Regions from separate parts of the Lactococcus sp. S47 genome, predicted to be linked through region 1. Evidence: riboswitches for the same ligand, from Rfam matches in the RefSeq annotation. Region 1 holds a riboswitch; the other holds the start of a gene.

What was found. Region 1 has a riboswitch for lysine ahead of IAE52_RS10535 (amino acid permease). Riboswitches for the same ligand answer to the same signal wherever they lie in the genome.
Region 2: it holds a riboswitch for lysine, as region 1 does, so the genes downstream of both, dapA (4-hydroxy-tetrahydrodipicolinate synthase) here and IAE52_RS10535 (amino acid permease) in region 1, are expected to answer to the same signal.

What each region holds. Positions count from the first base shown of each region.
Region 1 is NZ_JACVUB010000011.1:51,238-66,261, forward strand. Features, by position in the region: gene IAE52_RS10495 (MerR family transcriptional regulator) at 1-303, shown strand, start outside; gene glnA (type I glutamate--ammonia ligase) at 365-1,705, shown strand; gene IAE52_RS10505 (hypothetical protein) at 1,764-1,964, opposite strand; gene IAE52_RS10510 (hypothetical protein) at 2,182-2,628, shown strand; gene IAE52_RS10515 (chorismate mutase) at 2,716-2,988, opposite strand; gene IAE52_RS10520 (GAF domain-containing protein) at 3,223-3,711, shown strand; gene IAE52_RS10525 (phosphotransferase) at 3,743-4,384, shown strand; gene dnaX (DNA polymerase III subunit gamma/tau) at 4,433-6,091, shown strand; gene IAE52_RS10535 (amino acid permease) at 6,126-7,592, opposite strand; lysine riboswitch at 7,750-7,932, opposite strand; gene IAE52_RS10540 (undecaprenyl-diphosphate phosphatase) at 8,115-8,969, shown strand; gene rpsF (30S ribosomal protein S6) at 9,161-9,454, shown strand; gene IAE52_RS10550 (single-stranded DNA-binding protein) at 9,484-9,984, shown strand; gene rpsR (30S ribosomal protein S18) at 10,158-10,403, shown strand; gene IAE52_RS10560 (metallophosphoesterase) at 10,603-11,376, shown strand; gene IAE52_RS10565 (DUF960 domain-containing protein) at 11,458-11,766, opposite strand; gene IAE52_RS10570 (MurR/RpiR family transcriptional regulator) at 11,804-12,652, opposite strand; gene gnd (phosphogluconate dehydrogenase (NAD(+)-dependent, decarboxylating)) at 13,017-13,922, shown strand; gene gntK (gluconokinase) at 14,043-15,024, shown strand, end outside.
Region 2 is NZ_JACVUB010000003.1:32,568-47,591, reverse strand. Features, by position in the region: gene IAE52_RS03930 (AzlD domain-containing protein) at 1-306, opposite strand, end outside; gene IAE52_RS03925 (AzlC family ABC transporter permease) at 293-1,000, opposite strand; gene IAE52_RS03920 (NADPH-dependent F420 reductase) at 1,173-1,748, shown strand; gene IAE52_RS03915 (GNAT family N-acetyltransferase) at 1,830-2,372, shown strand; gene ffh (signal recognition particle protein) at 2,399-3,955, opposite strand; gene IAE52_RS03905 (leucine-rich repeat domain-containing protein) at 4,034-7,234, opposite strand; gene IAE52_RS03900 (ribonuclease J) at 7,283-8,995, opposite strand; gene IAE52_RS03895 (MgtC/SapB family protein) at 9,345-10,016, shown strand; gene dapA (4-hydroxy-tetrahydrodipicolinate synthase) at 10,056-10,949, opposite strand; lysine riboswitch at 11,050-11,225, opposite strand; gene IAE52_RS03885 (NUDIX hydrolase) at 11,290-11,745, opposite strand; gene IAE52_RS03880 (aspartate-semialdehyde dehydrogenase) at 11,756-12,832, opposite strand; gene IAE52_RS03875 (MIP/aquaporin family protein) at 12,927-13,790, opposite strand; gene tkt (transketolase) at 14,510-15,024, opposite strand, start outside.

The DNA of each region.
Region 1 (15,024 bases):
ACTGACCTAAGCGCAAGGCAGATTCGTTATTACGAAGAGCAAGAGCTTATTTTCCCGGAGCGAAGTGACGGTAATCGTCGCATGTATTCGCTCAATGACATAGATGCTCTATTTGATATTGCTGACTTATTACAAGAAGGTAATAATATTGCAGATATCAAAGAAATTTATGCCAAAAGGGATGCTAAGAAGGCTCAAACTTTATCTATCGGAGAAGTCCACCATGCACTTGAACGCGAATTTGCCCAACAAGGTAGATTCGGAACTCCTGATCCCACTCATTTTACCCAACCGCGGATGTAAGTTTAGTTTACTTTATTTGTCAACTAAGTTTACAGCGAAAATTTAACTAGGAGAGTAAAGCATGACAATCACAGCAGCAGACATTCGTCGCGACGTCAAAGAAAAGGATATTAAATTCTTGCGTTTGATGTTTACAGACATTCTTGGAACACTTAAAAACGTTGAAGTTCCAGCTACAGATGAACAATTGGACAAATTGTTTGAAAACAAAATGATGTTTGACGGTTCATCAATCGAAGGATTCGTTCGTATCAATGAATCAGACATGTATCTTTATCCAGACCTTGACACTTGGATTGTTTTTCCTTGGGGAGATGAGTATGGTAAAGTGGCAGGTGTAATTTGTGATGTTTACACTCCAGAAGGTGAACCTTTCGCTGGAGACCCACGTGGTGTCTTGAAACGTAACCTTAAATCAATGGAAAAATTGGGCTTCAAGAGCTTTAACCTTGGACCTGAACCAGAGTTCTTCCTTTTCAAACTTAATGAAAATGATGAACCAACACTTGAAGTGAATGATAAAGGTGGTTATTTTGACCTTGCACCAACTGACCTCGCAGGAAACACAAGACGTGAAATCGTAAATGTATTGACAGACCTTGGTTTTGAAGTTGAAGCTTCTCACCACGAAGTAGCAATCGGTCAACACGAAATTGACTTTAAATATGCCAATGCTTTGAAAGCTTGTGATAATATTCAAATCTTTAAGCTTGTTGTTAAAACAATTGCGCGTAAACATGGTTTACATGCAACGTTTATGGCAAAACCAGTTCACGGAATCAACGGTTCTGGGATGCATTGTAACATGTCTTTATTTACAGAAGATGGTGCCAATGCCTTTGCTGATCCAACAGGAGATATGGGACTTTCAGATGTTGCACATAGCTTTATTGCTGGACTTTTGAAACATGCTTATAACTTTACAGCAATTACAAACCCAACTGTTAACTCATATAAACGTTTGGTTCCTGGTTATGAAGCACCCGTTTATGTCGCTTGGGCTGGACGTAACAGATCACCTTTGATTCGCGTACCTGCTTCACGTGGTTTGTCAACTCGTGTTGAACTTCGTGCGGTTGACCCAACAGCAAATCCATATCTTGCATTGGCTGTTCTATTGGCAGCTGGTCTTGACGGTGTTGAACATAAATTGGAAGCGCCAGAAGCAATCGAATCAAATATTTACGTAATGACAGAAGAAGAACGTAAAGCACATGGTATTACAGATTTGCCATCTACTTTGCACAATGCCGTTAAAGCATTGCGTGAAGATACAATTGTGACTGAAGCGCTTGGAGAACACGTTTTGGTTAACTTTGTTGAAGCAAAACGCATTGAATGGGCAAGCTATGCACAATTCGTATCGCAATGGGAAATTGATAACTATTTAGAACTTTATTAATTGATATAAAAAATCACTGACAAAGCCTGTCAGTGATTTTTTGGACCATTTAAATATTTTAGTTGTTTTCAGTAATTGTCAAAACGTTGAAGGCAGTTTTTCCGTCTTCGGCAATCAAGAATCCTTTGTGTTCAGCAACATAGTCAATAGCTGCTTGGAAATCAGCGAATTCTTTGACGATTGAGCAAGTGTTTGTGGCACCGACATAATTGTTTTCTGAGTCCTCGTAATAATTGATTCCTTTAAATTTAAATTTCATAATAAAAAGTCCTTTCTTTGTTATAGTTTTATTATAGCAAATGGCACTTATTTTTTACTGATAAAACTTTAAATCAAAGTTGAAATCACAAAAAGAGCCATATTTTTTGAAAAATTCACAAAGTCAGTGTAAACTTGAGATAGGTTTTATGAATTTAATGCGAGAAAGGAAGCGAATCTTAATATTTTTTACTAAAAGTAGATTTGCATAGGAAAATATGGAACTCAATGATTTGAAAGATTCACTGACTGCTTTAAAATATGGTGAAATTGCAACTGTCGCGATGATTGACCGAGGCGCATATGCTGAAATTGAAGAGTCTATTGAAGCGGAAAGTAAAGATCAAAAGATAAATTCTGGAATCTTTAAAGAGCTTGCTGCTACAGTTAAAGATGAAAACGAGGATTTAGTGGTAGTTGGTCGTTCAGATATTGATCAGGCACTGACTCCAGAAGATTTTTCGCGATTTATCGGTCAGATGACCAAGGAAAAACATATTATTTTTGTTGAGTGTCTCTATTTGGGAACAACAGAAATTAAAGGTTTTCTTAACAGCTTGAAAGAAAATAATCTTTTAGAAAATAGTAAATTGGTTCTGCTTGATTTGCCGCAATTAGAATACATGATGTTGCGAGACAGTTTAGCTGGACAATTTAAATTATAAAAAAGTTACTGACAAAATTATCGCTCAGTCTGTAAGTTGCGTAAGCAAGCAGATAGGAGTGATAGAATTTTTGTCAGTAACTTTTTCTTATTGTTCACGGTTTTCTCTTTGATAAAGGCGAGAATTTTTCATAATATCTTTAAAAGTATTAATGATTGTTTCTTGATAAGCAGAATTTTTAATATTTTGGCGAGCCAAATCTAATACGGCTTGTTCGCGAGAGTTATCTAAAATAGTAATTTTTTGTGCTTGTTTTTCTTGGCTAATTTCTTGAACAATTGTCATACGTTTCTCAAGAAGCTGAACGATTTCTTGGTCCACTTGGTCAATGTTGTTCCGAAGTTCTTCTAGTTTATTCATGGTTTTTATTATATCATAGCCAGTAACACGAAACAACGTTTCATGTTGCTGACTTCTTTCTCTCATTATGACCGAACTCAGCGGGACGATAATTTTCCGCCGAGTGAGTGCGGCTCGACTTGTTGCTTTAGCAACGTAGCGTAGTAGAAGCAAGAATGATTATATCAAAACTAATCTAAAATTTGCCTTTAAAAAATGATATAATGGATTATATTATTTTTGAGGAGCAACAAGATGAATAAAGAAGAAAAAATCGAAGGTTATGAGTTGCTTAATTTGCAACTAAAAGCGCTTCTTAGTGAACAAAATTATACACTTTCAAACTTAGCCAATGCAAGTAGTTTACTTTGGAGCTTTTTGCCTGAGCAAGTTTATACAGGTTTCTACCTCTACAACGGTGAAAAATTAATTTTAGGGCCATTTCAAGGGTCTGTGTCTTGCGTTGAAATTATAATGGGCAAAGGGGTTTGTGGGGAATCAGCTCAAAATCGCCAAACCATTATTGTTGAAAATGTAAAGAAACACAAAAATTATATTTCTTGTGACGGTCGAGCAATGTCTGAAATTGTTGTTCCAATGGTTAAAGATGGTAAATTAGTTGGGGTTCTTGACTTAGACAGTTCAGAAATTGGTTTTTACGATGAAATCGACCAAAAATATCTTGAAGAATTTGCTAACATTTTATGTGAAATGACTGATTTTAAATTTTTTGAAGTAGGTTAAATCAAAATTTTAAAGGGTATCGGAGAAAAAAATGAGTGAAATAGTAAAAAAATTTATTGCTGACCGTTTTGGGGAAAAAGAAGGAATATCTGTAAATCCAGGTAATATTGGAGATGTTCGTGAATTTGCGCAAGAATTAGGAAGTTTTCTCTATCAATTACATCGGCTACCAACAACAGATGCAAAGTCACCTAGTTTTGAAAATGCTTTTGCTGGTTCTGATTTGATTTTCTTTGAAGCTGAGATGATAGAACTTTTGAAAGTCTATCAAAAAGTTGTTCCTGCTGACCTTTTGCAAGAAAAATTTGATTTTGCAGCAAAAACAAAATGGTCCAAGAAACCTGTTTGGGTTTTGGGAGAATTGCTTACGCAAAATTTAAAAGTTACTGACGGAAAGTTAGTTAACGTCAAAATTACTGACAAAGCTGTTATTGGTGATCCAGCTTTTGATTTAGCAATTGCTTGGACGATTTTTGATGAAAAAGCACGTAAAATATTTTTTGCGGCAACCGAAGCAGATGAGGCAACGATTAATCGAGCAAGAATGTTCGCCCTCAGACAGGCCCTCAGAAATTATCAATCACAAGATATTGATGAATTGATTCAATCACGTGATGCTTCAACTGAAATTTTAAAAGACTTAAACTATAGTCTTGGGCAAGATTTCTATTGAAACAAGCGGATATGAAAAGAATACTAAGTAAAAAATTGGAAGAGAAAAATGGCATATCAAGCATTATATAGAAAATATCGAAGTCAAAGATTTGATGAAATGGTGGGGCAAGAAGTTGTAGCGACAACATTAAAAAATGCGATTGTCAATCATCAAATTTCACATGCTTATCTTTTTTCTGGTCCAAGAGGGACAGGGAAAACCTCAGCAGCTAAAATTTTTGCTAAGGCAATAAATTGTCCTAATCAAGTGGATGGAGAGCCCTGCAATAATTGCTTTATTTGTGACTCAATCACCAAAGGAAGCTTAGATGATGTCATTGAACTTGATGCGGCATCAAATAATGGGGTTGACGAAATTCGAGAAATTCGAGATAAATCAACTTACGCAGCTAGTCAAGCCACTTACAAGGTTTATATTATTGATGAAGTGCATATGCTTTCGACAGGGGCTTTTAATGCACTTTTGAAAACACTAGAAGAACCTACAGAAAATGTTGTTTTCGTCCTGGCTACTACTGAATTACAAAAAATTCCAGCAACCATTATCTCGCGTGTTCAACGTTTTGCTTTTAAATCAATCACAACAGGAGATATTCGGACTTATTTAGCAAAAATAATGGCTGATGAAGGACTTGAATTCGACGGTAAAGCACTCGATGTTATTGCTAAAGCAGCTGAAGGTGGAATGCGTGATGCCCTCTCTTTATTAGACCAAGCCTTATCGTTTTCATCAGGAAAATTAGAAGAAAATGATGCACTACTTGTCACAGGGTCGATTGCTGCAGATGCTTTAGTAACATATGTTGCAGCGCTTTTTGAGCATGATGAAGCAAAAGCGCTGACGGAACTTGATAAGATTTTTGCTGAAGGAAAAAATATGCTTCGATTTACGGAAGATTTATTAGCATACCTTCGGGATTTACTCTTGGATAAAAATTCTCAGTATGACCGGGGTCAAATTTTTTCATGGATTGATGTTGCAATTGAAAGTTTGAAAACGATAAAGGAAACGACTCAAACAAAAATTGCGGCAGACGTCATGACCATGCGTTTGGCTGAAATTGGACAAAATAATTTACTGACAGCTTCGCAAGGAGAAATCCCTAATCAGCTGACAGCCGAAATTGCTACTTTAAAAACCGAAATTAATCAATTGAAAGCTCAAATTTCAGCTGGTCAAATTCAGGTAAATTCAGATTCACAAAATAATTTACTGACAGAAAAAGTTAAAGGCAGTCCGAAACCAATAGCATCTAAAAAACGCCAAATTAACAAAGATTTAATTTATAAAGCTTTGGCTGAGGCGACAAATGAAGCTAGAAAAGCTGCTCTAAGTGCGTGGCCAGAACTTGTTGCTTCGGTAACTAAACCGGCAGACCGAGCTTTACTTAATAATACAGCGCCTGTCGCTGCGTCAGAAAATTTCCTTGTGGTGACTTTTCCTCATGAGAATCTTGCTAAAAGAGTCAGTGAAAATGAAGAATTGCAACTTTTTTGTGGGAATCTCTTGAGTTCAATTGTTGGATTTGCGCCAGAAATTATCTCTCTTGCTGAACAAGACTGGCAAGAAGTTCGAGCAGAATATGTTTCTAATTTAAAATCTGAAAATGTTCAAGAAGATGAAGAAGATGAAAAAGAGCTGGATGAAACGGTAAATTTAGCTAAAGAACTCTTTGGTGAAAAAGTAGTTGAAATTAATGATTAAACTAATAAAAAAGCCGCTCATTGAGCGACTTTTTTTAATCTTTATGACGACTTAAATCAACCTCTTTAAGGGGGATAAGTTTCGTTTTGTTTTTAAATTTATAACCCAAGTAAAGGATGAAGAAGAGTGGGATTGCGGCATACATGATGACACCTTGCACCCAAGTTTTACCAAAAAGAAGCATTGGGTCTTGGCCGAGTGTGACTAAAACGGTCATAATTAAGGCTAAGATTGGACCAAATGGGAATAGTTTTGCATGATAAGGTAATTTTTTAACATCTTTTCCTTGAGCGACATAGGCGCGGCGGAAGCGGAAGTGGCTAATTGCAATCCCAATCCAAGCAATAAATCCTGTTAAACCAGAGGCTGAGACGAGGAATGTAAAGAAGCTAACTCCGTAAATTGATGTCAGGAATGTGAGTAAAGCAACAGCAGTTGTAGCTAATAAAGCAATGAAAGGAATCCCGTTTTTTGAAGTTTTTGAGAAAATCTTTGGTGCGCCACCATCTTTAGCGAGTGAATAAAGCATCCGAGTAGAGGCATACATTCCAGAGTTTGCTGCTGAAACGACAGAAGTTAAAACAACGGCGTTCATGATAGAAGCTGCAATAGAGAGACCAACACGTTCAAATACAATTGTGAAAGGGCTTTGAGCAGCTGAATCTCCTCCAACTAAGTGGGGGTCGGTAAATGGAATGATAGCCGCCATCACGAAGATAGATAAGATATAAAAGACAAGAATACGCCAGAAGATAGAGTTCATAGCTTTAGGAATTGATTTTTCAGGATTTTCAGCTTCGCCAGCTGTAATTCCGAGCAATTCTGTTCCTTGGAAAGAGAAACCAGCGACTAAGAGTACGCCGAGAATCCCTCCGCCGGTAGTGAAACTACCAAGTCCTCCGACAAAACCATGATTACCAACTGAAAGATTTTTAGCGACGTCAATATGACCGCCCATAATTCCAAAAATAGATAAGAAACCAATAATCAAGAATAAAACAACAACAGTAATTTTAATGGCTGACAACCAATATTCAGTTTCGCCAAAAGTTTTAACTGATAAGGCATTGATTGCAAAGACAATAATTAAGGCAATCAGTGAAAAAATCCAACTTGGAACATCTGGTAACCAGAATTTGATACAAAGGGCAACGGCTGTTAAATCAACCGCTACGGTAATTGCCCAGTTTAACCAATAATTCCAACCTAGAGCAAAACCAAAAGCTGGGTCAACATAACGTGTTCCATAGTCTGAAAAAGAACCAGAAGTGGGTAAATAAGTGGCCATTTCACCAAGTGATGTCATGAGGAAGTAAACCATTGCTCCGATAAGAACATAGGCAGTCAGTGCACCAAATGGTCCTGCCGTGTGAATGACATCGCCTGAAGTCAGAAACAATCCAGTTCCGATTGTTCCGCCAAGGGCAATCATGGAAACATGACGTGATTTTAAGCCGCGTTTTACTTGCGTCTCAGTAGTTGAGTTTGAAGAATTTTCCAAAATTCTCTCCCTAATAAAATTTATTCTACACCGACTTGTTTGACTCAGACTCAACCTTACTCCTGTTTAGTTTAGAAAAGTCTGAGAAAAACAAAAAAAGCAATCCTACTAGATAGAATAGATTGCTAAAGGTCCGACAAAATTTTAAAAATTTTCTTGAACGAATAGCCCTCCGCATGGTTATTAACCATTTGCGACAGTCTAGTGAGTTTTTCTCACTAGCCCAAGAACTTTGCTGAGCAACAAAATTCTTTCGGCAACCTCTCCTCCTCTAAATACGCGTCTTTGTTGTGCTCCAACTCGGCGTAGATTCATATCAGTTGCGACCTCTATCGATGTGTTATTTGTAATTCTAGCGCAATTTTAAGATGATGTCAAGGAAGAGAATGTAAAATTAATTACAAATAATCACTTTCTTTGTAAGTTTATTCATTTGTCATTTATGTTATACTTATGAGGATAGGACTGCTATGTCAGTCAATAAAAATCAGTATTTTTACTGAAATTTTCTAGGAGCAAAATATGGATTTTATTCGTGCCATTATTTTAGGTATTATTGAAGGAATCACTGAGTGGTTACCTATTTCCTCAACAGGACATTTGATTATTGCTGATGAATTTATTCGTCTTAATCAATCAGCAGCTTTTAAAGAAATGTTTGATGTTGTGATTCAGCTAGGAGCAATTTTGTCAGTTGTTGTTCTTTATTTTCATAAACTGAATCCATTTAATAAGTTAAATCCAGCTGACAAACAAAAAACACCACGTGAAATTCAATTAACTTGGCGTTTGTGGTTGAAAGTTTTGATTGCGGCTTTACCAGCAGCGATTATTGGTTTACCACTTAATGACTGGTTGGACAAACATTTTTACCATTTTGTTCCTGTTGCCTTCATGTTAATTATTTATGGGGTAGCATTTATTGTCATTGAGCGTCGGTGGGTACCAAACCATGAATTTTCCGTAATGAATATTGACCGTTTACCTTATCGTGCCGCTCTTTATATTGGATTATTCCAAGTGCTTTCTTTACTTCCAGGGACATCGCGTTCAGGTGCGACAATTGTCGGTGCTTTATTAATTGGTGTAAGTCGTGAAGTTGCCGCAGAATTTACCTTTTTCTTGGGTATTCCAGTTATGTTTGGGGCTAGTTTCATCAAAATACTTCACTTTTTCAAAAATGGGAATTCTTTAAGTTTTGAACAATTTGGGGTCTTGTTAGTAGCTTGTATAGTTGCCTTTGGGGTATCAATGGTTGCCATCAAGTTCTTGACCGATTATGTGAAAAAACACGATTTTACTTTCTTTGGGAAATATCGGATTGTGTTAGGGATTATCCTTCTTATTTATGCAATGTTTAAAGCCTTCTTGGGCTGAGAATGAGATAAATTATGCCAACTCTCTTTAGTTGGTATTTTTTATTTTAAAATAGTTCTCTTTGCTGAAGGAAAGTTTAAATGTATTCTTGCTAAAAATAGAAAAAAGTGATAGAATATAACTCTGTGGGAAAAACTCACAACTTACGCAGGACTCAACCTGCGTCATTAGTCCAAAAGGAGGAAAAATCAATGACTAAATACGAAATTCTTTATATTATTCGCCCAAACATTGATGAAGAAGCAAAAGCTGCCCTCGTTGAACGTTTCGATGGAATCTTGACTGACAACGGTGCTGCAAATCTTGAGTCTAAAGACTGGGAAAAACGTAAACTTGCTTACGAAATCAATGATTTCCGCGAAGGTATCTACCACATCGCAACTTTTGAAGCTGAAACAACTTCAGAAGCTTTGAGCGAATTTGACCGTCTTGCTAAGATCAACCTTGACATTCTTCGTCATATGATCGTTAAAGTTGAAGCTTAAGAGCTTTCATTTCTAAGGAGAAGTTCATCATGATTAACAATGTTGTATTAGTAGGACGCATTACTCGCGATCCTGAACTTCGATACACCCCTCAAAATCAAGCTGTCGCAACATTTTCATTGGCTGTAAACCGTCAATTTAAAAATGCGAATGGCGAACGTGAGGCTGATTTCATTAACTGCGTTATTTGGCGCCAACAAGCTGAGAATTTGGCGAATTGGGCTAAAAAAGGAGCTTTGATTGGGGTAACTGGTCGAATTCAAACACGTAACTATGAAAATCAACAAGGTCAACGCGTTTATGTGACTGAGGTTGTGGCTGACAGTTTCCAAATGTTGGAAAGTAGATCTGCTCGTGAAGGTATGGGAGGCGGAACTTCTGCTGGTTCATATTCTGCACCTAGCCAATCTACAAATAATACTCCGCGTCCACAAACGAATAACAATAATGCAACACCGAATTTCGGTCGTGATGCTGATCCGTTTGGTAGCTCACCGATGGAAATTTCGGATGATGACCTTCCATTCTAATAGGGTGAAATAATTGACGCTAAAGCGCCTAATTATTTCACGGAAACCGCTATGGCGGATTTCCTAACCCTCTTACTAGTTATTATGAAAAGCAGAATCGGCTTTTCATAATAACGTCGTAATCCTAAGAAAACTTTAAACAGACATCTAAAAATAATATAAGGAGAAATAAAATGGCACAACAACGTCGTGGCGGCTTCAAACGCCGTAAAAAAGTTGACTTCATCGCTGCAAACAAAATCGAAGTCGTTGACTACAAAGACACTGAACTTTTGAAACGTTTCATCTCAGAACGTGGTAAAATCTTGCCACGTCGCGTGACTGGTACATCTGCTAAAAACCAACGTAAAGTGGTTAACGCAATCAAACGCGCGCGCGTAATGGCTTTGCTTCCATTCGTAGCTGAAGACCAAAACTAATAAATGAAAGGCTGCTTCGGTAGTCTTTTTTTGTATAAAAATTTGACAAATAGAGTTGATATTTACTGACAGAATGCTCGGTTCCGTCCGAATTTACTGACCAGAAATTTGTCAGAAAAAGAGAATAAATTGATAACTTCATCAAGTATTTTTGATTAATACTATGTTTTTGTCAGTGAATTTATGATAAAATGGACAAATGATTGAATTGATAATAGGAGCAGTGCTCTTAAGTTTGTTAATTTATGGAATTTTTATAGAGCCTCATTTGATGAAAGTGAGACATGTAAAAATCGCTCAAAAACAAAATTTAAAAATTGCTCATTTTACCGATACCCACTTTGCTTGGCACACGACTAGTCGTCGTTTTAAAAAATTTGCTCGAAATATTGCTAATGAACAGCCAGATTTAATTATTTTTTCTGGAGATTTATTTGACAAGGTTGCTTGGGCAAAAAATCGAGATTGGACTGATTTACTGACGATATTGTCAGAACTTAAAGCTCCTCTTGGGAAATTTGCGATACTTGGTAATCATGATTTTGATGATGAAAAATCGTCAAGGTTTGTTGAAGAGTTTCTAGAAAAAGCTGGTTTTGTTCTGTTGAAAAATTCATCAGTTGTCAAAGATAATTTATCTATTTCTGGGGTTGATGACTGGCGTGAGGGACGGCCTGATTTTGAACTTGAGCCTATTGATGCAACATTTTCGCTTTTAGCCCTTCACGAACCGGATACTATTTTAGACATGGAAACAATTAAGGAATTTGATTTAATTCTTTCTGGTCATAGTCACGGAGGGCAAATTCGGATAGGAAATTGGCGTTTACGCAATAAGGGGTCAAGTAGTGCTGATGCTGGTTTGTATCAGCTCAATGACCGAACAAAATTGTATGTTAATCGTGGAATTGGTTTGACTTTCTTGCCTATTCGTTTTGGGGTGCCTCCAGAAATTGTGTATTACTACATCTAAAAAAATCTGTCAGTAATTTTGACAGATTTTTTTATTTTTTTATTTAAAAATTTACTGACAGCTTTGTTAAAAATTCTGTCATTACATTTCTCTTGCAGTCATGATCGTTTCGCGTCCCATATTATCAACGGCTCGGTAGTGTAGAGGCCATTCAGGGTTAAAAGGGTAGCCAAAATCAACGAGGATGGTTGTTGGACTATTGTCTTGAGAAAAACGAATAGAAAGTAAATTACCCGAATTAACCAAGTCAAAATTGATAATTGTTTCTAGTGGAAAAACTCCCTTGAGGTGATGGTCAATAATAAACCAAAAGGCATCAATGACTTCTCCAGGAATTGACGCAACGGTATCAAAACTTGCGTAGCGTCGTCTAGTGTTAGAAAATGCCATAAAATCACATCCTTTCTATAAGATGAATGGATAAATTCTAGGAAATACGGGAATCTCGAATGACTTTTCGGATTTCAGATAAAGTCCCTTCAGAAACATTTTTCATTTTCATTCCGTACATCATAAACAAGGCATCAAGCAAACTAATTTGAGAAACAGTGGAAGCGACAGCTTCAGGTCGAAATGAAATTTCTTCAGAAATTGAAATTAGCGCGACATCGGCCGCTTTAGCTAAAGGTGAACTCGCAAAAGAAGTCAATGCAATAATTGGAACCCCGCGACTCTTCAAAATTTCAACCAAGTGCATTGTATCTCTGTTTTTTCCTGTATGTGAAATAACAAAAGCACAATCGTCGCTCGTTAATTTTGCAGCTTGCATTTGTTGAAAATGAAAATCCTGATGATAAACGCAGTGCAAAGGCATTCTCAAAAATTTATGAAAAGCAATCAATGCGACAGCGTTTGAACCACCCAAACCAAAAAAACCGCAAGTGCTGGCATTGAGCAAAATTTCCATGGTTTGATCAAGTTGTCTGTTAGTGATAAGGTTTAATGTAGAATTTAATGATGAAATATTGCCGTTGAAGTTTTTTGTCAGTATTTCTTTGTAATCGTCAGTTGGTGAAAGTTCGCTAAAAAATTCATCGTTTCGTGTCGAGTCAGTGGCATGAATGGCGAGTTTTAATTCTTGGAAGGAATTAAAGCCAATTTTTTTAGAAAATCTGGAAATTGTAGCCGTAGAGACATGAGTTTTTTGAGCAAATTCCTGAATTGAAAGCCTCGCTGCACTATCAATATTCGCAATTAAATAGTCAGAAATTGCCTGATCTGATTTACTGAGGTTATCATAATAACTTCGGATTCGGCTGATTAAAGTACGCGACATATCAAGCCTCCTTCTAATTGACTACATTATATCATAGCCAGTAACACGAAACAATGTTTCATGTACTGGCTATCATTTTATTGGGACCGAACGATGCGTAGGATAGCTGTTGTCAGTTTACTGACTTACAGATATGCCAGTTGTTACACCTAGAGCGGAGTAATAAGGTATCTAGGGAGTTCACTATAGCGTGTTATAAGTAGTGATACTCAAGATTTCTCGATTTCTCAAAAATTCCAAATTCCTAACTTGAAATTGTTTTGGCAAATCAGAAAATATTTTACAAAAAATATTGTTGACAAATGAAAAAAAATTACTTATACTAAAGTTATAAAATGAAAGCGATGCCACGGAGGAAAAAATGATGAAATTTGGTATGATTGGTTTAGGGAAAATGGGAATGAATCTTGTGAAAAATGCCGTTGACCATGAGATTGAAGTTGTTGCTTACGATCTAAATACAAAAGCGGTAGAGGAAGCTAAGGATTACTCAGACAAAATTACCGCTGTCAGTACAATTGAAAATTTACTGACAGAATTGCCAGCAAGCAAAATTGTTTGGTTGATGCTTCCAGCAGGAACTCCTACAAATTCAACGATTGAAATGCTTTCTGAAAAGTTGTCAGCTGGAGATATTCTGATAGACGGTGGAAATTCTAATTACAAAGATAATTTAGAACAAAATAAATTACTGACAGAAAAAGGAATTAAATTTTTTGATGTTGGAACCTCTGGTGGAATGGCTGGAGCTCGTCAAGGCGGGAATTTTATGATTGGTGGAGATGATGAAAAATCTTGGACAATCATAGAACCAATCTTCAAAGCAATCTCAATGGAAGATGGCTACCTCTATACAGGGAAACTTGGCAGTGGTCATTACTTGAAAATGATTCATAATGGAATTGAATATGGGATGATGCAAGCGATTGCTGAAGGATTTGAAATTTTAGAAGAGTCACCATTTGATTATGACTATGAAGCCGTTGCAAAATTATGGAATCATGGTTCAGTAATCCGAAGCTGGTTGATGGAGCTTGCTCAAGAACAATTTTCAAAAGACCCTAAACTAGACCAAATTATCGGTCATGTTCAATCTTCAGGAGAAGGAAAATGGACCGTTGAAGAAAGCTTGGACTTAGGCGTTCCTGCCCCGGTCATTGCCTTGTCACTAATGATGCGTCAACGCTCATTACAAGAAGATACCATGACCGGAAAAGTAGTTGCCGCTTTGCGCAATGGCTTTGGCGGACATGACGTAGAACAAAAATAATTTACTGACAGATGAGAAGCGTAAGCTAACTAGGACAAAAAACTTCTGTCAGTAAAAAACTACTGATGATGAAAGAATTTTAAAGTCTGTCAGTAAATATATAGAAGAAAAGGAGCCTAAATGCAATATTTAATAGGCGTCGATTTAGGAACCACAGCAACTAAGGCAGTGCTTTTTGAGAAAAATGGAAAAATAGTTGCAAGTAGTAGCCAAGCCTATCCCCTCTATCGTGATGCTAGTGGGATGGCAGAAGAATCTCTTGAAGAAATTTTTGAAGCAGTTTTAGTGACAATCAGGGAAGTTTCAATTAATTTAGAAGATGAAGATGAACTTTTAGCCGTTTCATTTAGTACACAAATGCACTCGCTAATTGCTTTTGACGAAAATTGGCAGCCGCTTACAAGATTAATCACTTGGGCTGATACAAGAGCAGTAAAATACACCGAACAAATTAAGGCCTCTAAAAATGGTTTTGATATTTATCGAAGAACTGGAACGCCTCTTCATCCAATGGCTCCTTTATCTAAATTTATCTGGTTAGAAGCTGAACATCCAGACATTTATCAAAAAGCAGCCCACTATTTGGAACTTAAAGGATACATTTTCCAACGACTTTTTGGAACAAATAAAATGGATTTATCAACCGCAACAGGTACAGGTATCTTCAATATATTTGAACTTCATTGGGATAAAGAAGCGCTAGAGATGACTGGAATCAAAGAAAGTCAATTGCCTAAAGTAGTTGAACCCTATGAGATAGAAGAAAACCTTCCTCACGAATATGCCAAGAAAATGGGAATTCAAAGCAGCACCAAATTTATTTGGGGTGCAGCCGATGGTCCGTTGTCAAATTTGGGAGTAAATGCGATTAAACCGGGTGTTGCAGCCATCACAATTGGAACATCTGGTGCGATTCGAGTAGTTACTGACAAACCTAAAACAGATGAAAAAGGACGAACATTTACCTATGCATTAGACAAAGAGCATTGGGTAGTCGGTGGTCCCGTAAACTCTGGTGGAGATGTTTTCCGTTGGGCTCGTGACCAAATTTTTGATGGAAAAATTTCTTTTGATGAAGTCACGGAACTTGCAGCAAACATTT
Region 2 (15,024 bases), on a different contig from region 1:
GGCTAGTGAAAATACTCCCACAAGCACAATAACTAATAAGTTTTTTGTCAAAATAGCTGCTAAAACCGTTGGAATTGAAGCAAGTAAATTATTCCAGTTAACCGATGGTAAATGACCTAAATGTTGAATAAAAAGATTTGAAATCCATAAGGCTGACATAATAACTACCGGCACAAAACTTAAATATTCCACAACTATTTGAGGCAAACTCATTTTTTTTAATAAAATAAAAGGTAGAACTCTTGAAATCCAAGTTACAATAGCGCATCCAATAATTGTTAATGATATAAATTCAAAAGAAGACACGTTTTACCCCCACACCTAAAGCACAAGCAATTAAAGTAACAAATAAAACTAACAAGTTGCTTGGCAAAAATATCAAACCAAAATAAAATAGAACCAAGGTAATTCCAACCATGACTAACTGTAGCATTAAACCCAAAGTTTTATCACTAATAAGTTGCAAATAAAGTAAGCCAATAAACATTGCGATAACTGCGAATCCCAAACCTAATTTTTCTGGATTTGCTAGTAAATTCCCTAATAGAGCTCCAATAGCACTGGCTAATGCCCAAACTAAATAGGCTAGTAAATTTGATGCATTAAACCAAGAAAAATTCAGTTTACCCTCAGTATAATTTTGTTTATTCATTCCTAAAGCAAAACTTTCATCGGTCAATAATGTCCCAAGTAAAATATTTTTCAGTAAACTTTCATTTTTAAAATATGAAGCCGTCGTCATGCTCATTAAAATAATTCGTGAATTAACTAAAAATACACTTAATACTATTGACATAATAGGACTATGAGTTGCTAGCATACTAACCATGATAAATTGTGCTGAACCAGCGTAAACAATCAATGAGAGTAATAAAATTACCCAAACGCTAAACCCCTCGCTGTGCCCTATCATCCCAAACGCAATTCCTATCCCAATATATCCAAAAACTGTCGGCATTGTATCTTTCAAGCCTTGTTTAAAAGTTAATTCCGAATTCATATTCCCCTCACTCCCTAAAAGATTATATCTAACCATTATCACATAAATATTAACTAACTGTCAATAAAAATTTATTAATCACTTGATTTTTGCAAGGTATATTGCTATAGATTTCATTTTTTCAATGATATAATCAAATTAATAACAATATCAATCTTAGAGGAGGAAGACTATGGCAACAATTAGTATTTTTGGTAAAGGAAAAATGGGAAAAGCAATCGGTGATAATTTTAGTTCATCTGGTAATAAAGTCAACTATATCTTATCAAACTCATCTAAAACAGAATTGGGTGAAATTGTTGTTTTAGCTGTTCCCTATGTCGCAATTGCTGGAATCATCCAAGAATATTCGACTGATTTACAAGGAAAAATAATTATCGATATTACAAATCCCGTTGATTTCACAACATTTGATAGTCTATTAGTGCCTTCGGATACTTCTGCTGCGGCTCTCATTGCTAAACAACTCCCAAATTCAATGATTGTTAAGGCTTTTAATACGACTTTTTCCGATACATTGGCAACAAAAAAAGTGGCAAATGAACATCAAACAACAGTTTTACTCGCTAGTGATAGTCAGGAAGCAAAAGAGACCATTATTAAAGCTCTTGAAAATAGTGGTTTGAGTCTATTAGACGCTGGTTCACTAAAAAGGGCTCGCGAACTGGAAGCTATTGGTTTTCTGCAAATTACTTTAGCTGCTTCTGAAAAAATTTCTTGGGACGGTGGTTTTGGAATTTTCAAATAGTCGCTTAAAAATTTAAGTCTTGTTATAATTAAATAACAAGGCTTTTTATTTTATAAATAAATATCATCAAGGAGTAGAATAATGACTACATTAACAAATGAACCAACAATGAAAATCAGAGCATTGGAACGGACAGATTTAAAAAATATTCATATCATCAATAATAAAGCTGAAACAATGCGGCTATGGTTTGAAGAACCTTATGAATCACTAGACGAGTTAACCAGTCTTTATGATAAACATATCCATGATAATACTGAACGTCGCTTTGTAATTGAAGCCAATGATACTTTTATTGGAATTGTGGAACTTATGTCTATTGATTACATTCATCGTACCTGCGAAATTCAAATCATTATCATTTCAGGTTTTTCTGGAAAAGGCTACGCTCAAAAAGCGTTAAAAACAGGTGTTGACTATGCTTTCAATACTCTAAATATGCATAAAGTTTATTTATGGGTAGATATTGATAATGCTCCTGCTGTTCATATCTATAAAAAATTGGGTTTCAAAATTGAAGGAACGATTAAGGAACAATTCTTTGCTGGCGGTAGATATCATGATAGCTACTTTATGGGGATTCTTAAATCCGAATATACTCAAAGAGAAAAAGCGGTTAAATAAAAAAACAGGAGAACTCCTGTTTTTATTTAGCGTTTTTTCTTACCTTTTTTCATTTTCTTTTGAGCACGTTTCATGGCTTGTTTCATAGCAAACTCAGTTGCTTTACCTTTTAAACCACCACCAAACATAGAACTCATATCGGGCATCCCATTTGCTGAACCATTGCCCATCATCCCTTGTAAATCACCCAAAGATGACATATCGGGCATTCCAGAACCTGCAGGCATATTCGGCATTTGTCCACCGGCTCCACCCATCATTTTTTGCATCATAGCATTCATATCACCATTCATGATTCCTTGCATCATTTCTTTGGACTGATTGAATTGCTTAATGAATTTATTTACTTCAATAAATGAATTTCCAGAACCTGCGGCAATCCGACGACGACGGGCTGGTGACAGTTCAGCCTCTAAATGACGTTCTGCCGGTGTCATTGACAAGACCATTGCTCGTTTTCTGGCAACATCCTTAGGATCAACTTTAACCTTATCTAAACCAGGCATTTGTGACATTCCTGGAATCATTTTCATAATATCTTCCATTGGTCCCATATTTGTCACTTGATCAAGTTGTTCAACAAAGTCCTCATAATCAAAACGGTTTTCAGCCATTTTTTCAGCGAGTTTTGCTGATTGTTCTTCGTCATAATTTGCTTGAGCCTTCTCAATTAAGGTGAGCATATCACCCATTCCAAGAATTCGTGAACTCATTCGATCAGGATAGAAAACTTCAAGGTCTGTTAATTTTTCACCAGTCCCTGTAAATTTAATTGGTTTTCCTGTAATTTCACGGATTGATAATGCCGCACCACCACGTGTATCACCATCAAGTTTAGTGATAATCACACCTGTAATGTCCAATTTTTCATCAAAAGTCTTGGCAACTTGTGCTGCAACTTGACCAGTCATTGCATCAACAACAAGCAAAATTTCAGTTGGTTCAGCAAGTGCTTTAATCTCTTGCAATTCGTTCATTAAAGTGTCGTCAATTTCAAGACGACCTGCAGTATCAATCAAAACATAGTCTTTACGTTCTTCTTGAGCTTTTAAGAGACCATTACGAACAATATTAACTGGTTTTTCAGCAGTTCCTTCATCATAGACAGGAATTTCAAGCTGTTCACCTAAGGTTTTTAATTGGTCAATCGCTGCTGGACGATAAACGTCGGCTGCAATCATTAAAGGGCGAGCATTTTGCTCTTCTTTGAGTTTTTTGGCAAGTTTACCAGCAAAAGTTGTTTTACCTGCCCCTTGCAACCCAACCATCATGATAATTGTTGGAATTTTAGGAGATTTAAGTAATTCAGCTTCGCCACCACCCAAAATAGCTGTTAATTCTTCATCAACAATTTTAATTACTTGTTGAGCTGGGTTTAATGCTTCTGATACTTCAACACCGACAGCTCGTTCACGGATTGCCTTAATAAATTTCTTGACAACTGGGAGAGCAACGTCGGCTTCAAGGAGAGCAACTCGGATTTCTTTTGTAATTTCTGTGACGTCTGTCTCAGTAATTTTTTTCTTTCCACGTAGATTTTTAAAAACGTTTTGTAAGCGTTCAGTTAAGTTTTCAAATGCCATATTTTATAATCCAATTCTATTTTTTACAATTACTTCATTATAACATTTCTTTAGCTAAAATTGAATACATCAAAAGTTCTAGTCGATATCTTTTTTCACTCTTTTTTTCTTTTTAAATAATATAAATATGAAAATAAAACAAGCTCCTAAAATTGTTATTAGTCCAATGAGAAGATTGTCACTTATAAGACCATGTTTTTTTAAAAGAACAGTTTTCTTTAAAATATTATTGTCGCTATCAAGTATTTTAGAATTAAATTCAGACCTTTTAAAAAAAACTTTATTTTTATCTTTAGCAATAGTACTCGTTTTATTATTTTGACTCCGATCACCATTTTCATTATCTAGAACTTTATCTGGAACTGTTTTAGAATCTTCCATAGTCTCTACTTCTTTGTTAAAAGATAAGTCAAGAGCAGTTATTTGTCCTAAATTTTGACTTTCATCATTTTTTTGAGGAGTTTTGATCAGTTTTTCTTCGCTTACTGTATTTGAATTTTCATTTTTTTCATTCGTCACTTTTGATTTGCTTGGTAAGGTGTAAATTACTGATAGTTTTTGGCTAGTCAGAGAATTGACGTGAGTTTTGTTACTTATGGAATTTAATTGACCTAAAATTGACTCTATATTATTATTTGATTTTACTTCATCAGAAGAATTTGACTGATTATCTTCATTTTGTGGGTGAGAAGTTGAGTTTATAATTGATAATGATGAACTTCTCTTATTTGTTGAGCTTTTAGAGCTTTCTAAAATTGCTTGTGATTGTATTGAAGACACGTTGTTTTCATTTGAATTTGAAGATGGCAAACTATGAGAAACCTCTGAACTATTGTCTCTTTGTGCCTCATTAGATATATATAAACATCCTGTTTCTGATGATTCTGAGTTATTATTTGAATAACTAGTTAGATTAGAGGCAGCAAAATTTTCTGATGACGAATTATTAAAAGTTATCGGATTGTTGATTCCTACTATTGTATTCAGTAGATTCGACTGACTCTCTTTTGGTTGTGAGCTAGAAGTTGTGCTGACAGGTGAACTTATGCTACTTTTTGGGTTAGTAGACATCTCATGGTCTGTTGAGTTTTCTTGAACTGAATTTGAAGAAGAAACTTTCTTAGGATTTTCTGATATATTATTTACTTCACTTGGTCTGGACGAAATAGTTTGATTCGTTTCCAAATTAGGGATACTACTAAGGTTTGAAGAATCTGAACCTAAACTATCATTTGAATCACTATTTAAAAGATCTGAAGAATGAGTTGATGAATTATTATCTACTTTTGTTGCTTCGGAAGAATTAGACTGATTAGTTGCTAATTCTGAGTTGGAAGTTAAACTCATACTTGATGATGGTGAATTTATACTGCTCATTGAATTGCTTGAAACTTCAGAACTTGTTTGATTTGAAGTCGAAACGGCTCCTGAAGTAGATATTTCCGTGCTATCCTTTGTAAGATTATCAGAACTAGATTGATTTATTCCTAAATTATCAACTGTGCTTGTACTGGATAAAACTGAACTTAAATTATTGTTTACGGAGGCTAAGGAATTATTAGCTACTTCTGCTACATTAGAGAAATTTGACGAACTAGTTGTTGATTCCAAAACAGAAGTCGAACTTATGTTTGAGGGGAATAAACTGATACTACTATTTGAATTGGTTGAAGCTTCAGAACTTGTTTGATTTGAAGACAAAAAGGCTCCTGAAGTAGATATTTCCGAGCTATCCTTTGTAAGATTATCAGAACCAGATTGATTTATTCCTAAATTATCTGCTGTGCTTGTACTGGATAAAACTGAACTTGAACTATTGTTTACGGAAGCTAAGGAATTATTAGCTACTTCTGCTACATTAGAAAAATCTGACGAATTAGTTGCTGATTCTGAATCAGAAGTTGAACTTATGTTTGAGGGGGATAAACTGATACTACTATTTGAATTGGTTGAAGCTTCAGAACTTGTTTGATCTGATACTGAATTACTTTCAGTCGGATTTGATGATGGTAAAATATTGGTTATTTCTGAACTATTATTCGTTTCGTTGATATTGGAAGAATTAGAATGCTCACTTTCTTCGTTAGAGGACATACTCGAACCTAATGAGGATTGGTTTGAATCCTTTTCACTATTTGAATTGGAATTGATTTGGTTTGAAGAAGACAAACTATTTGAGTTTTCTGAATCATAACTGATTTCTGCTGTACTGGAAGCTCCTGACTGACTATTCTCTGTTTGTGAGCTAGAAATACTACTATCTAAAGAAGAGATTGAATTTAAAGTATTATCTGTAACACTACTCGCTTCAGATATTGGATAGAGTGAAGCCGAATTTGCCTCTTGTGTCGATTCTGAACTGGCAACATCAACTTGCTCTACTGAATTGGAAGAAGAGACAAGGGTTGTATCTGCATTTTCTGTACTCACAGAAGTCGATTGTGAACTGTCAGAATTTATCCAACTTTTATCAAAAAGACCACTAGAATTGACAGAAATTGTCCGAATTCCATCTGTCGGTAAATCTGATAACTGACCAAATAAAGGACTCGTTTTATTGAATACGTCATCAGCCAAAGTCACTCCAATTCCCAAAGTCAAGCTTTGAACGGGACTCCCAGAAAAGGCCGCTGAATCTACTATTGTCAATGATTCATCAGCAAATTCTATTGTAGTGATTTGGTTACTTTGAAAGGCTTTGGCCATAATTTCTGTGATATTTGAACCCAATGAAAGTTCTGTTAAATTATTATTTGCAAAAGCTCTTGTCGCAATCTTTAGGACAGAATTTGGAAATTCTATACTACTTATGGCGTTTCCAGCAAAAGCATCTGTTTTTATATTTTGGACTTTTGCTCCTAAAATTACTTTTGTCAGTGATTTCTTATAATAGTCAGGAAAAGCTGTTGTTGTTTGAAAGGCACTCGTATTAATATCTACAACATTATTTCCGATAATAACCGAACGAATTCCACTATTTGAAAATGCATAAGTTCCAATTGATGTTATTGCATAGGTTTGACCGTTATTTACAATGATATCTGGAATTACAATATCAGCTCCCGCTAAGCCAGCATAGGAGGCAACTTCAGCTGTCAGTGAAACTTTATCAAGGTTGTAAGTAATTTTTTGCTCATCAGTATATGTAATTTTACCTGTCGTGGCCTCCACCGGTAATTCTGTCAGCAACTGATGATTCAAAAATGTGGGATTAAGAGTGGCTGTCAGTAATCCTACTCCAACAGTCATCGTTATTTTCTTTATCGATTTTTGAGACATAAAAAACCTCCTAACTTTCTATACGAAAAAATGGAGGTTTTGTAACTTTTATTTTTTATTATGATTTTTTTTAGTGTAACGTTTATTTAAATCTTGAGGTTGACGTGCTTCCATAACTACTGGAAGAATCACTGGTTTACGTTTTGTTTGCTCGTATAAAAATTTTCCAAGAGCATCACGGATAGAACCTTTGATTTCTGCCCAATCAAATTCTTTTCCAGAAAGATATTTATCAACAGTTTCGTTGACCAACTCACCAGCTTCACGCATCAGATCACGTGAAGTTTTAACATAAACAAAACCACGAGTGTGAACACGAGATTTGCTGACGATTTTACGCTCAGTCTTAGAAATTGTGATAACGGCAATGAAAATACCATCTTCTGATAGCACTTTACGGTCACGTAAAACAACTGAACCGATATCTCCAACTCCTGAACCGTCAATCATAACATTTTCAGCTTGAATAACACCAGATGGGATCATGTCTCCATTTTCCAAACTGACTGTTTCGCCACGTTTAGCGATAAAGATATGTTCTGGTAAAATGTCCATTTCCATTGCTAAATCAGCATGGGCACTAAGTTCACGATACTCCCCTTGGATTGGAATCAAATTTTTTGGACGGAAGATATCAAGTAAGAATTGCAAATCACGAGCATTCGCGTGACCAGATATTTTCAAATCTGAAGCCAACATTTTCATGACTCCGCCAGCTTTATAGATTTCATTTTCAATACGAGCAATTGTTGTTTCATAAGAGACAGATGGACTTGTAACAGCAAGTACTAAATCTCCATCTTTAATTTTAACGTATTTATGACGACGATGAGCCATGTCTCCAAGAGATTTAAGTGGTTCACCCATTCGTCCTGTTTCTAAAATAACTAACTCATTATCAGCATATTTTTTAATTTCTGCTGGTTTAATAATTGATTTTTTATCAACAATTTGTAATTTGTTAAGACGAGTTGCTGTTTCGATGATTTGGTCCATATCTTCGCCTGTAAAAGCAACACGACGACCAAGTTTAATGGCAGCATCAATCGTTTGTTGAATTCGACCTAAATTACCTGCGTTACAAGCAATAATGACCCGTCCTTCGTTGTCATCAATATAGTCATAAATTTTTTCATAAATTTCATGCTCGCTAGCAGATTGCATTGTTGACAAAGCGTTTGGTGATGACGAAAGTAAAGCAAGGACTCCGCTATTTCCAATTTCAGCCAATCGGCGCATATTGGTACGATAGCCTTTTGCAACAGCTGGATCAAAACGGAAATCACCTGTATAAACAATGTTTCCGTCATTTGTAGAAATAACAATTCCTAAGCTTTCTGGAATTGTATGTGTTGTTGAGAAGAATGAAATGACGGCTTTACCAAAATCAATTTCTGTATCTTCAGTTACAACATGAAAATCGTTGAATTTGCGACTGTCAGCATAATTTTTGACATTAATTTTTGCAAGTTCGATTGTTAATTCTGAACCAAAAACAGGAACTTTTAATTCAGAAACGATATAAGGCAAAGCCCCAATTGAATCAGCATGTCCGTGAGTCAAGAAAATTCCTGCGACACGATCCGCATTTTCTAAAAGATATGTAATATCAGGAATAACAAAGTCAACACCAAGTTGATCCATTTCAGCATATTTAAGTCCTGCATCAAGCACAAAAATTTGCTCTTCAACCTCAACTAAATACATGTTCTTCCCAAATTCACGCACACCACCTAATGGAGTGATTTTAATATTAGACATAAAAACCTTTCTTGTCAGTGTAATTTATAATTTTTTCGATATAAAAAGAATCTGTAAGTTATTGACAAATTCTGTCAGTAAATTTACAGTCCTGTTTTTAGCAATTTCCTTGCCATATTCACTCTCGAAATCGGTCGAGTGGGACAAGCGATATTGAAAAGATAATTCTACTTAGAATTAAAATAAAAGAGATTGGCATTCCAATCTCTACCGAGAATACACTAATATAAGTTTAACCCAAAGCAAGTAAAAAAGCAAGTCAGTTTCATTTTTTATGGGTCTTACTTTTTTTCTAATCAAAATAGCGATATAATGGAAGGTAAGTTTTAAATGACAAGGAGGAAATTTTATGCAGATTACTTTCTTAACACAACTTGATTGGTTAATTCGATTAATATTAGCTGGGGTATGTGGATATGCCATTGGTTATGAAAGAAATAGCCGTTCCAAAAATGCTGGCACACGTACTCATTTAATTGTTGCGTTGAGTGCTGCTTTAATGATTATTGTCTCAAAATATGGTTTTATGGACATCATCAGTACTCATGGAGTCAATCTTGATCCTTCCAGAATTGCGGCTCAAATTGTAAGTGGTATTGGCTTTTTAGGAGCTGGAATGATTTTTGTTCACAATCAATCCGTTAATGGATTGACTACTGCGGCTGGAATTTGGGCAACTTCTGGTATTGGGATGGCTATCGGCTCTGGATTATATTTTATAGGTATTGTAGCTACTTTACTTATTTTACTTTTTCAAATTATTTTACACCAAAATTATCGATGGATAAAATCAGCGACGAGCGATCATCTTATTCTTCAATTAGAAGATTTTGAAGGGCTTCAACTGTTGCAACAACAGCTGAAAGAGGAAGATGTCAAAATTCTTAGTATAAAAGTTGAAAAAAAATCAAATAATTCTTTAAAAACTGAGCTATATTTGAACTTACCAAAAGCTTTTGAAATCGCTTCGTTAATGAGTCTTTTGGAATCGAATGATAAGATTAAATCAATTGAATATTGACCAACTTTTATAAAGAAAAATACCCTAAAAGGGTATTTTTTAATTTCCAATTTTTTCAAGAATTATTTTACTTTCCTCAGTAGTACAAGCTACAAGTGGTAAACGTAAGCCACCAACTTCATATCCTTTTGCATTCAAAACCGTTTTGATTGGAGCCGGACTTGTGACACTAAAAAGTGCATTTATTTTGGGTAATATTTTTCTTTGGATAGCCGCTGCTTTTTGAATAGAGCCCTGGTCTATTTCTGCAAACATTTCAAAAAATTCTTGACCTAGGATATGACTGGCAACCGAGATTACACCCTGACCTCCCAAAGCTTTAGTGTGAAAAGCTAGCCCATCTTCTCCAGTATAAACTAAAAAGTCTTTGGGTAGCTTTTCAATGAGATAAGCCAGATTATCAGTATTTGTACATTCTTTGATGGCAATTACATTTTCCAGTTCTGCTAATCGTAAGATGGTCTCTACCTGAATTTCAGTGACCACCCTTCCTGGAATATTATACAAAATAATTGGCAAATCACTCGCAGTAGCAATGGATTTAAAATGTTGATAAATTCCTTCTTGAGAAGGTTTGTTGTAATAAGGAGTCACTGCAAGTCCCGCATCGATGTAACCAAGTTCAGCAACTTCTTTGACAAATTCAACCGAATCACGTGTGTCATTAGTCCCAACACCTGCAATCAATGGAATACGGCTATCCACTATTTTATTAACCGCAGCAAAAATTGCCAATTCTTCATCATGAGTAAGAGTAGGCGATTCAGCCGTTGTTCCAGCTAAGATAAGGCCTTCCGTATGATTAGCAAGTAAATCCTCAATGAGCTTAGGAAATGCTCCAAAATTAATTTGGCCATTTTCTTTAAAAGGGGTCACTAGGGCCGTGATGATACGTGCATTTTGTAATTTTTCAATTGTTTCTTTTGCTGACATAATTTCTCCTTATGTGTGAGCTTACTGACAAGCTCTTGTCAAGAGGTCAAAAAGAACCTCTTTTTATGCAAAAGAGGTTCTCAAAAGTTCGTCAAAAATGATTTTGATTAGCTCCCCTTTCTGTCAGTACTGACAGAAAGACAGTCTGTAGGATTTAACCACACAGCCCAAGAAAAATTTTGTGACAATTTTTCTTTCGGCAAAGAACGCCGCCATCAGCTTCAGTGCGTTCACCGCTCCACTAACTTCTTCGTCTTCGCAACCTCTAATTTTGTTTGACCTATTATAGCATACTTTAGTAAACGAGGTCAAAAATTTTATTTTTATACAGTCTAGTTTATTATTCTTTCGCAATTAATTGGATGAAATCTTCGATAACACGGCGATTTGGCTCATGAATATTTTTTGGAATTTCTTTAAATTTAAACCATTTCAGCTCTTCAACTTCACTCATTTGTGGTCTTAAACTCCCTGTGAAATCTCGACAAATATAATAAAGGCCTGGCATATAAACTTGGTCCATATTGGGATAAGTTATAAAACGGTCTTGTCCTGAATAAATTCCTAAAAGCTCAAGTTTACCTGCTTTTAGTCCCGTTTCTTCAAATAATTCTCGGCGAGCAGTTTCCTCAAGTTCTTCACCAACTTCTATGCCACCCGCATGTAAAGCCCAAGTTCCGTTATCTTTACGTTTTTGTAAGAGAATTTTTTCATCAGAATAGACAATAACGCCAGCTCCCAGATAAATCAAAAGCTCATGGCCAATTTTTTCACGAATTTTACTGATATAACTCATTTAACATACCTTATTTCAGTTCAAATTTTAACTCATGAGTTGGTCTAACTAAGCCACGCTCATGTAGCGTTTCAGCAATTTGAACAGAATTCCAAGCTGCTCCTTTGAGTAAATTGTCAGAAACTACCCAAAGATGAATCCCATTTGCTGCATCCAAATCACGGCGAATACGACCCACAAAAGTTTCACGACGACCAACTGAATTAATGGCTTGTGGATAAATTTGATGAGCAACATCATCTTCTAAAACAGCTCCTGGGAATTCAGAAATCAAACGTTTAACCTCATCAATGTCTGCTACTTTTTTCGTTTCAACATAAACTGACTCAGAATGACCGTAAAGAACTGGAATTCTGACACAAGTTGCCGAAACCGCAATTGAATCATCTTCCATGATTTTCTTGGTTTCATTTGTCATTTTCATTTCTTCATAAGTATAATCGTTGTCAGTAAATACATCAATTTGTGCAAGCGCATTGTAAGCAATTGGATAATGTTTTTTATCTCCAGCAGACGGTAAAATTTCTGCTGACAATTCTGTCAGTGCTTTTCCATCAAGTGCTTCTTGGAGTTCACGATTTGTTTCATTAATTGCTGATTGACCCGCACCAGAGACCGCTTGATAAGTGCTGACAATTACTCGCTCAAGCCCATAAGCTTGACGAATCGGATCTAAAGCAACCATCATTTGAATCGTTGAGCAATTAGGACAGGCAATTATTCCATTGTGTTTTTCCAAAGCATGTGCATTAACTTCTGGAACAACCAAGGGGACATTAGGGTTTTGACGGAAAAATGAGGTGTTATCTACGACAACAGCTCCAGCTTTTACAGCATAAGGGGCATATTTTTCTGATACTGAGCCTCCGGCTGAAAAAAGAGCAATATCAATACCTTCAAAACTATCCTCAGTCAATTCTTCTACAACAAGCTCTTGCCCCTTAAATTCAACAATTTTTCCTGCCGAACGTTTACTTGCAAGCGCACGTACGGTTTCTATAGGAAGTGTAGATTCTTCTAATTGTTCAAGCATACGTGTACCCACGGCACCAGTAACACCAACGACGGCGATATTATATTGTGTCATAATTGTCTGTCCTTTTCAGTAAATTATAATTATTATAGCGCTTTTAAGTTATAAGGGCAAGAAAAAATCTGCCTTTCGACAGAAATTTTTGTTTTTATTTAAACATAAGTTTAAAGACTGTAGCTGCAATTACTGCACCAACGATTGTGGCAACAACTGGAACCCAAGCGTACCACCATTTAGCGTCTTTATTTTCACCAACAACTGATTGTGGTAAGAAGCTATAAACGATACGAGGACCAAGGTCACGTGCTGGATTCAATGCTGCACCAGTTGGTCCACCAAATGCTGTAACCAAACCAACAAACATTAAACCAATAGCAAGCGCACCAATCATTTTAGATGATGAAGCGCCTGAAACAGAAGCCCAAATTTGGCTTACTGTTGCATTCGCTGTAACATCAGCTCCTTGTTGTTGAGCGTAGCTTGTCATCCATTTGATTGATTCTGCACCAAAGAAGTTCGTTGTAAAACTGAGAATTCCGAAAACAAATACAAACATTCCGATTACTTCATTGATAAATCCGTTGAAAATTGCTTTTCCACGATTTGAACCATTATCCAAAGCGTTGGTTGTTGAAAAAGCGCCTAAAGAAATTGCTCCGTCATTAGTTTTAGCGAAGTATTCTTTATAAATCGCTACAACAAGTAATTGACCAATAATTGCACCAATAAGTTGTGCCAAAATATATTGTGCAACATGTGCCCAAGGGAAATAACCAGCTGAAGCGAGTCCAATTGTAATTGCTGGGTTAATATGTGCACCTGAAACATTTGCAAAAGCAAGTACAGGAACTAAAATCGCAATTCCGTATCCCCATGCAATTGCAAGACCACCCATGCCCTCATTTTTAGAGCCTTTGAGGGTTACCCCAGCAATTGTACCATTACCAAGCAAGACGAGAAGCATAGTTCCCAATCCCTCAGCAATATATTTTGTCATCCATGAAACATCCATGATAATTTCCTTTCTATTTTAAAAAATATATAAAGATGTTGACACTTCAATTTTATCATATTTTTCTTAACTCTTGCTAATAATAACATCGAAAATATGATTAACTCCTACAATAGATTGTTTATATATTTTTTCAGCATTGTATTCATCTGATTATAACAAGATTTTTTTATTAATTATTTTAATCGTTACGTAAAAAAAGCCCTCTTTCGAGGGCTTTTAAAGGCACTAAAAGTGTGTCAAAAAGGTTCACACAATTTGACAAATACTCACGCTTCCTGCGCGGAAAACCCAATTTCCCAGTATTCCTTAGCTTCGAAATTCTACAAAGTAGAATTATTCGACTCATCGCATAGTTAAATTTTAACATATTATGCTAAATGAAACAAGAAGCCAATCAAAATTCCTACCGTTCCCACAAAACTAAGGAAACAAATAGTAAATCCTATCGTAAAATAATTCTGACCATATCCATTATAATGAACCCTTTTAGTTCTTTTCCCACGATAAATGATTAAAAATATTACTGACAGAACCGTCAGTAAATATTGGATTGCTGATTTTGTCCATACATTAAGTTCAAAATTGAAGCTACTCCCACAATAATTGCAAGTAAAATCCCCATCTTATTTCCTTTCTATTTTTTAATTAAAATTTACTGACAGACTTGTTTGTAATCAAAAGAGCTCTGACAAAAAATCAGAACTCCTTTTTCAATATTAGTCAAGCTCTTTGTATGCTTTAACTACATTTTCAGCAGTAAATCCGTAAGCTGGAAGAACGATATTTGCTGGTGCCGAAGCGCCCCAAGTATCTACTGTAACTGTTGCACCATCAAGTCCAACATATTTACCCCATCCGTAACTTGTACCAGCTTCAATCGCTAAACGACGTCTTACAACTTTTGGTAAAATTTCTTCGCGATAAGCTGAGTCTTGTTCATCAAAAATATTCATTGAAGGCATTGAAACGACACGAATGCCAGAACCCAAAGTCTTCTTGGCTTCAAGAGCCAATGCTACTTCTGAACCAGTCGCAATGATGATTCCTTCAAGTTTTCCTTCTTCTTTTGAAAGAATATAAGCCCCACGATTCAGACCTTCTTCAGCTAATTCGTAAGTATCAGGTAAAACTGGAAGATTTTGACGAGTCAAAATAAGTGCGGTTGGGCGGCTTTTACTTGATGCAGCACGACGCCATGCAGCCACTACTTCATTTCCATCAGCTGGACGAA